One region of the Janibacter sp. DB-40 genome, then DNA from elsewhere that is predicted to be linked to it. Evidence: riboswitches for the same ligand, from Rfam matches in the RefSeq annotation. Region 1 holds a riboswitch; the other holds the start of a gene.
What was found. A riboswitch is a leader RNA that binds a small molecule or an ion and turns the genes downstream of it on or off. The one in region 1 is predicted to bind S-adenosylmethionine.

Region 2: another riboswitch for S-adenosylmethionine. It lies ahead of PVE36_RS07990 (flavin reductase family protein); the one in region 1 lies ahead of PVE36_RS09975 (aminotransferase class V-fold PLP-dependent enzyme).

What each region holds. Positions count from the first base shown of each region.
Region 1 is NZ_CP120360.1:2,105,081-2,108,850, forward strand. It holds partial or broken gene PVE36_RS09965 (DNA translocase FtsK) at 1-352, opposite strand, end outside; gene PVE36_RS09970 (A24 family peptidase) at 597-1,241, shown strand; SAM riboswitch class IV at 1,315-1,430, shown strand; gene PVE36_RS09975 (aminotransferase class V-fold PLP-dependent enzyme) at 1,471-2,688, shown strand; gene PVE36_RS09980 (ribonuclease J) at 2,731-3,770, opposite strand, start outside.
Region 2 is NZ_CP120360.1:1,694,855-1,698,624, reverse strand. It holds gene PVE36_RS08010 (SDR family oxidoreductase) at 1-153, opposite strand, end outside; gene arfB (alternative ribosome rescue aminoacyl-tRNA hydrolase ArfB) at 193-636, opposite strand; gene PVE36_RS08000 (OsmC family protein) at 650-1,180, opposite strand; gene sfnG (dimethylsulfone monooxygenase SfnG) at 1,177-2,298, opposite strand; gene PVE36_RS07990 (flavin reductase family protein) at 2,295-2,813, opposite strand; SAM riboswitch class I at 3,057-3,145, opposite strand; gene PVE36_RS07985 (single-stranded DNA-binding protein) at 3,323-3,655, shown strand; gene PVE36_RS07980 (2-dehydropantoate 2-reductase) at 3,662-3,770, opposite strand, start outside.

The DNA.
Region 1 (3,770 bases):
GGATGTCCTTGGCGATGTGGGTCAGGCCGGCGGCGGCGAAGAGGGCCATGACGGTGCCGAAGCCGAGGCGGGCGTCCGCCGCCTCGTTGCTCGGGGTGCGCAGCAGGCGCACGCCGAGGACCAGCAGGACGATGGGGAGCGCGTAGGCGATCCGGCCGAAGGTGCCCGCCGCGACCGCGTGCACGACGTCGCCGAAACCGCCGGCCAGGCCCCACCACTCGCGGACGGCGACGACCAGGGCGAGCGCGAGGAAGAGGAAGCCGAGCCCGTCACGACGGTGCTCCGGCTCGATCTGGCTGGCCCCGTGGCCCATCCGGCGCACGCTCGACCCGGTGGCGCTCGCGACGCCCATCCAGGTGCGCTGGACGGCCGCGAGCGGCAGCGGGAGCCCGCCCCCGGACGCGCCCTTCTTCCGCGCCGCCGGAGCCTTGCCCTTGGCAGTCGGCTTCCGCCCCGAGGGCCGCGTGCTTCCGCGGGGTCGCGAGGCGGCGCTCTTGCGAGCGGTGGTCGACGGGCGAGTGGCCATGCTCGCAGAGTAGGGGAAAGACACGCCTGACACACGCGTCACACGCGCACCAAGGCGGTAGCCTCCCCCAGTGGACTCCCGTCTGGTGCTCGTCGCCGTCGTGACGGGCGCACTCGGGATCGGCGTCCTGGTCGCGCTGCGCAGGGGCGCCTACCGCCGCCCCGACGAGACCGGCCCGCTCCCCCGCCACCTGTGGGTGGTGGCGGTCGCCCCCTTCGCCGGGGTGCTCGTGGCCCGGGCGCTCGCCGATCACCCGTGGCCGGCCCTCCTGCCCTACCTCGTCCTCGTGCCCGCCGGTCTCGCCCTCGCCGCGATCGACGCGGACGTGCACCGCCTGCCCAATGCGATCACCCTGCCGCTGGTGCCGGTCGAGCTCGCCCTGCTCGCCGGGGCGAGCGCCGCGACCGGCGACTGGACCTCCCTTCGCCGGGCGGGTCTGGCGGCACTCCTCGTCGGAGGCGGCTTCCTGCTGCTGGCCCTCGTGCTCTACGGGCGATCGGTCGGGATGGGCGACGCCAAGCTCATCGTCTCCCTCGCCGCAGTCCTGGGCTGGCTCTCCTGGGGCCACGTCCTCCTCGGGCTGTGGCTCGGCTTCGTCCTCGGCGGCGTGGTCGCGCTCGGGCTGCTGCTGGCCCGCCGGGCAGGGCGGGGCACGCACCTGGCCTTCGGCCCGTACCTCGTGGTCGGCACGCTGGTCGCCCTCCTCCTCGGCTGACGTCCCACGATCCGAGACGGGTCGTGCCCGGTCGCGCACTCCGAGCGGTGCGTCCGCTACCGTCTCGACCCAAGGTCACGAGTACCAGCGACAAGCCCCGGCTAGCTGGTCGGCAACCCTCCTTCCGCGGTGGGGTGCTCCGGGTGACGACCTGGCCGGCGGCGTGGTGTCGCCCGGCAAGCGCGGACTCACGGTCGACGCCTGGGTCCTTGACCCGATGGAGTCCTCCATGACCGTCTCCGACCTGCGTCCCACCACCACGGCCCTGCCCCCGCTCGTGTCGGCCGGACTGACCTACCGCGACCACGACGACTCCACCGTCGAGTACGCCCACCTCGACCACGGTGCGACCACCCCCGCCCTCGTCGCCGTCACGGAGGCGGTCACGGCCGCCTCCGCCACCTACTCCTCCGTCCACCGCGGCGCCGGCTTCGCCTCCCGGGTGACCAGCTCCCGCTACGAGGCGGCCCGCGAGGCGGTCGCCGCCTTCGTCGGGGCACGCGAGGACGACCAGGTCGTCTTCACCCGCAACACGACCGACTCCTTCAACCTCCTCGCCCGGGCACTGCCGACGGGCACGACGGTCTTCGTCTTCGCCTCCGAGCACCACGCCGCCCTGCTGCCCTGGGCCGATGCGGTGCGCCTGCCCATCCCGCACAGCCACGCCGAGGCGGTCACGCTCCTCGACGAGGCGCTGCGCACCCACCCGGGCGAGCACCGACTCGTCGTCGCCACCGGCGCCTCGAACGTCACGGGCGAGCACTGGCCGATCGAGCGGCTCGCCGACCTGGCGCACGCGCACGGGGCCCGCTTCGCGCTCGACGCCGCCCAGGTCGTCCCGCACCGCCGGGTCGACATCGCGGCCCTGGGCATCGACTGGGTCGCCTTCTCCGGGCACAAGGTCTACGCGCCCTTCGGCGCCGGCGCGCTCGTGGGCCGCCGGGACTGGCTCGACACGGCCGACCCGTACCTCGCCGGGGGCGGGGCCACCACCCGCGTCGGCGACGGGGCCGTCGAGTGGACCACCGGTCCGGCCCGGCACGAGGCAGGCAGCCCCAACGTCCTCGGCGCGGTCGCGCTCGCCGCCGCCTGCGAGGTCATCGCCGAGCACGAGGAGGCGATCATCGCCCACGAGCACGCCCTGCGCACCCGGCTGCTCAGCGGTCTCGCAACCATCGACGGGGTGCACGTGCACACCCTCTTCGGCGGTCGCACGGGCGCACCCGTGGCGACGATCACGGTCGACGGGCACGACAGCAGCGAGGTCGCCCGCGTCCTCGGCGACGAGCACGGGATCGGGGTGCGCGACGGGAAGTTCTGCGCGCACCCGCTCGTCGACCACCTGCTCGCCGAGCGCCCGCAGTCCACGGCCGTGCGGATCAGCGCCGGTCTCGGGACGACCACCGAGCACGTGGACCGGCTGCTCGCCGCCCTTCGCTCGCTCTGACCCGAGGGCGTGCGAAGGGGGCGGGTGGGGCGGTGACCTCGCTCAGGCCTCGACGACCACCGGGATGATCATCGGGCGGCGACGGATCTTGCCGCCGACCCAGCCGCCGACCGCCCGGCGCACGACCTGCTGCAGCTGGTGCGGGTCGGTCGTGCCCTTGCGGGTGGCCTCGTCCAGGGCGGCGATGATCTTCGGTCGCACCTGGGTGAAGATCTCCTCGTCCTCGGCGAAGCCACGGGCGGTGATCTCCGGGCCCGCGACGACCTTGCCGGTCGAGGCGTCGATGACGACCATGACCGAGATGAAGCCCTCGTCGCGCAGGATGCGGCGGTCCTTGAGCAGCTCCTCCGTGGCGGCGCCGACGCTCGAGCCGTCGACGTAGATGTAGCCGCAGGGCACCGCCCCGACGATGCGCGCCCGGCCGTCGACGAGGTCGACGACGACCCCGTCCTCGGCCAGGACGACGTGGTCGGCGTCCACCCCCGTGGCGATGGCCAGCTCGGCGTTGGCCACGAGGTGGCGCCACTCGCCGTGGACCGGCATCACGTTGCGCGGCTTGACGATGTTGTAGCAGTAGAGCAGCTCACCGGCGCTGGCGTGCCCGGAGACGTGCACCTTGGCATTGCCCTTGTGCACGACGTCGGCGCCCAGGCGCATCAGGCCGTTGATGATCCGGTAGACGGCGTTCTCGTTGCCGGGGATCAGGCTCGAGGCGAGCAGGACGGTGTCGCCGTCGCCGACGTCGATGCGGTGGTCCCGGTTGGCCATGCGCGACAGGGCCGCCATCGGCTCACCCTGGCTGCCGGTGCACACGAGGACGACCTCGTCGTCGGGCAGCTTGTCGAGCTTCTTGACGTCGACGAGCACGTTGTCTGGCACGTGGAGGTAGCCCAGGTCGGCCGCGATGCCCATGTTTCGCACCATCGAGCGGCCGACCATCGCCACCTTGCGCCCGGAGCGCTCGGCCGCGTCGAGCACCTGCTGGACGCGGTGCACGTGGCTGGAGAAGCACGCGACGATGACGCGTCGCCGCGCCTTGCGGAAGACGTCGTCGATCGACCCGGCGATGTCACGCTCGGGCG
Region 2 (3,770 bases), 410 kb from region 1:
CACCCCGGTCAGCCGCTCATCGATGCCCACGCCGGCGTACAGGTCGGTTCCCGTGGAGCGGGCCATGACGACCGCGTCGTGGCCACGGCCACGCACCGTCCAGACGACGTGGCGCCCGACGACGCCCGTTCCACCGGCGATGGCGATCCTCATGCCTCCATCCTCCTGCGCGTCGCGGGCGTTGTCACGGGCCTACTCCTGACCGGGGCGCCCTCGCTGCTTCTTCAGGTCCGAGCGCCGCCGCTTGGCGTCGAGCCGTCGTCGCTGGGACCCGCGGGTGCGCTTGGTGGGCCGTCGCGGTGGGGGAGGAGGGGCCAGGGCCCACCGGAGGAGGTCGGCCATCCGCTCGCGGGCCGCGGCGCGGTTGCGCCGCTGGGAACGGTGCTCTGCGGCGTCGATGGTCAGCACCGTGCCGACGAGACGTCCCGACAAGCGCGCGAGGGCGCGTTCCCGTTGGCAGTCGGTCAGTGCGCTCGTCGTGCCCAGGTCCAGGGAGAGCTGCACGCGCGAGTCCGTCGTGTTCACACCCTGGCCGCCGGGGCCGCTGGCGCGGCTGAACTGCTCGGACAGCTCCGCGCCGGGGACCACGACGCCGTCGGGGATCCCCGGCCCGGGAGGGACGCGGAGCTCGCTCATCGCTCCAAGGATCTCACTCCCGGACCAGTGCGACCTCGAGTGGCGGGGGTGCGTGCAGTGTCTGGGCGATGACGCAGTACTGCTCGGTGAGGTCGAGCAGCTTCGCGGTCGTCGCCTCGTCGGCGTCCGTGTCGAGCGCGAACTCGAGGCGCACGCCGGTGAGGCCCACCGGCACCTCCCTGTCGACGCCGAGGGTGCCGCGCCCGTCCCAGGTGCCGATTGCCCGGATCGTGCCCGAGCGCAGGGTCACGCGCATCGCGGTGGCCACGGAGCGCAGGGTCACCCCCGCGCAGGCGGCGAGTGCCTCGAGCAGGATGTCCGCGGAGCAGGCCTCGCTGCCGTCACCACCGGCCACCGGGTGCAACCCCGCACGGGAACGCCCACCTGCTCCGTCGATGACGGCCGCGATGCCGTCGTCGGCGAGGTTCACGGAGGCCGAGCTGGTCACGAGTGCCTGCTCCGGCTCGTCCCGGTAGAGCTGCTTCAGCGGCTTCTGCAGGGCCCTCAGCTCCTCCGCCGTGGGCAGCGCCCTCGCGTCGCTCATCGCGACGCTCCGACGAGCTCATCGGTGGAGCGCAGCTCCTCGGGCAGGTCCTTCTCGAGCTCGCGCACGATCGGGATGACCTGTCTGCCGAACCTCTCGACGTCCTCCCGGACGTGGAGGAACCCCGTGAGGACGAGGTCGATGCCGACCTTCTTGTACTCGATGATCCGCTCGGCAACCTGCTCGGGAGTGCCGATCAGGCCGGTGCGGAACCCGTCGTTGTACTGGACGAGGTCCTTGAACTCGCTGTCGGCCCACATGCCCTTCTTGTCGGCCGTGGCACTGCCCGCCTGCTTCACGGCCTCGCCGAAGTCGTTGACCTTGTCGACGTCGGCCCTGGCGATGATCTCGTCCACGACGGCCACGGCCTCTGCCTCGGTGTCACGGACGACTGCGAACCCGTTGAGCCCGAAGCGGACCCGTCGCCCGTGCTTGGCGGCCTGCTCGCGCACGGCCGCGACCTGCTCGGCTGCGCCCTCGATCGTCTTGCCGTTCATGAGGTACCAGTCGGACAGACGGCCGGCCATGGCCTGGGCCGAGGTGGAGTTGCCGCCCTGGAAGATCTCGGGGTTGGTCTGCGGCTGCGGCCGGAAGGTGACGTCCCTCGTGCGGTAGAAGTCACCGCGGTAGGTGAAGCCCTCCTGGTCCCACAGCCCCCGCAGGACCTCGATGAACTCCGCCGCGCGGCGGTAACGCTCCTCGTGGTCGAGCCAGTCGAGACCGAGCTCGGTGTACTCCTTCTTGAACCAGCCGGAGACGACGTTGAGCGCCAGTCGGTTCCCGCTCGTGGTCTGCGCCGTGGCGGCGAGTTTCGCGAGGATGTGCGCCGGCCACTGACCGGGGTGCACGGCGGCGATGACCTTTAGCCGCTCCGTCGCAGCGAGTAGGTCGAGTGAGAAGGACACCGACTCGTGCTGGGCATCGGCGCCGTAGGACGCGAGGTAGCGCACCTGGGTCAGGGCGTAGTCGAAGCCGACCTGCTCGGCGGTACGGGCGACGTCGCGGTTGTACTCGGGGGAGTGGTCGGTGCGCTGCTCGATGTCGGAGACGACGAGGCCACCGGAGACGTTGGGCACCCAGTAGGCGAAGTTCAGGGGGTCGGGGAAGGCCAAGGTCAGGCTCCGTTCGGGGTCGTGGTGAGGGCGCTCAGGGGGTGGTAGCCACCGGCGTGGTGCACCAGTGGCGGGCGTCCGGTGATGTCGGCGGTGTCGACGCGCGCGACGGCGATGAAGCTGTCGCCCACGTCGACGAGGTCAACGATCTCGGTGACGAGGCGCGCTGCGCCTCCGTGGATGAGCGGGAGGCCTCCGTCGTCCACGGACCAGGTGCCGTCCTCGACGAAGCGGCGGTCCCGGTGGCCAGCGAACCTGCTTGCGACGGAATGCTGCTCGTCCGACAAGAGGTGGAGCGCAGCCCTGCGGGACCGGCTGATGGTCGCCAGGGAGCTCGACGTCTTGGAGATGTTGAAGCTGACGAGCGGTGGGTCGACCGAGACCGAGACGATCGAGATCGCGGTGAAGCCGACGTGTCCGGCGCTCGAGCTGCCGGTGACGACCCAAGTGCTCGCGGCGGCGCCACGGAAGACATCACGCAGGTCGAGTGGTTCGAGGACGTCGACGAGGGGAGTGCTCATGGGTCCTCCTCAGGAGGTGTGTGTGAGTGCAGGCGTGATCGCGCTTGGCCGGGCCACGTCATGACGAGGGGGCTTCTCGCGCTGGGCGAGAAGGCTCGGGGGAACGGCGGCGGCCGTCGTCAGATGGCGCGACAGGCGCTGACGCCGCGACGCATGAGGTCGACGATGCGGCGGCTGAAGAGCTCCTGCTCGAAAGCAGGGCGCAGGGGAGTGGTCACAGCGGACCCGGAGTGGTGCATCGATCCTCCATCGATCCTGGCGTGAGCACCTGCCCCGGAGGGTGGTTGCTGCGGCGTCGTCGAGCCAGATCTCTCGGCCGCTCTGGATGGGTGCTCCCAGTAGAAGCCTGCAACCGCTCGCCGGTCAATTCGTGTCTCGCCAGTTGGGCCGGGCGTCCACAGCCATACAGCTCATCGCGCCGGCATCCACAGCTTGTCGAACTGCTTCCCGCACGCGTTGCGGGACAACGATTCTGGAGGTGGACGAACAACCGAAAGCGGGGGAGTGGCATGGCCCGAGGCACGACGATCCACGATGTCGACGAGATCAACCACATCGAGCTGACCGGACGGATCAGCGGTGCGCCCACCACGCGGGAGCTGCCGAGCGGTGACGAGCTGGTGACGCTCCGGCTCGTCGTCACCAGGGCAACCGGCGGTCCGGTCGACACCATCGACTGCGCCTGCTGGTCGGCGGGCGCACGACGGGCTGCGGCGCGCTTCGTCGACGGTGACCGAGCGCGGGTCGAGGGGGCGCTGCGTCGACGCTTCTTCAGGACCCCCGGTGGTCCCGCCAGTCGGTACGAGGTGGAGGTGCGCCGGCTCGTGCGGGACCGACGCTGAGTGCGCTCAGCGGGCGGCGAGAATCCAGGAGACCATCTGGTTGTACGGGGTCGGGATGCCGTGCTCCTGGCCGAGCGCGGTCACCCGGTCCGCGAAGAGGGCGACTTCGGTGGGA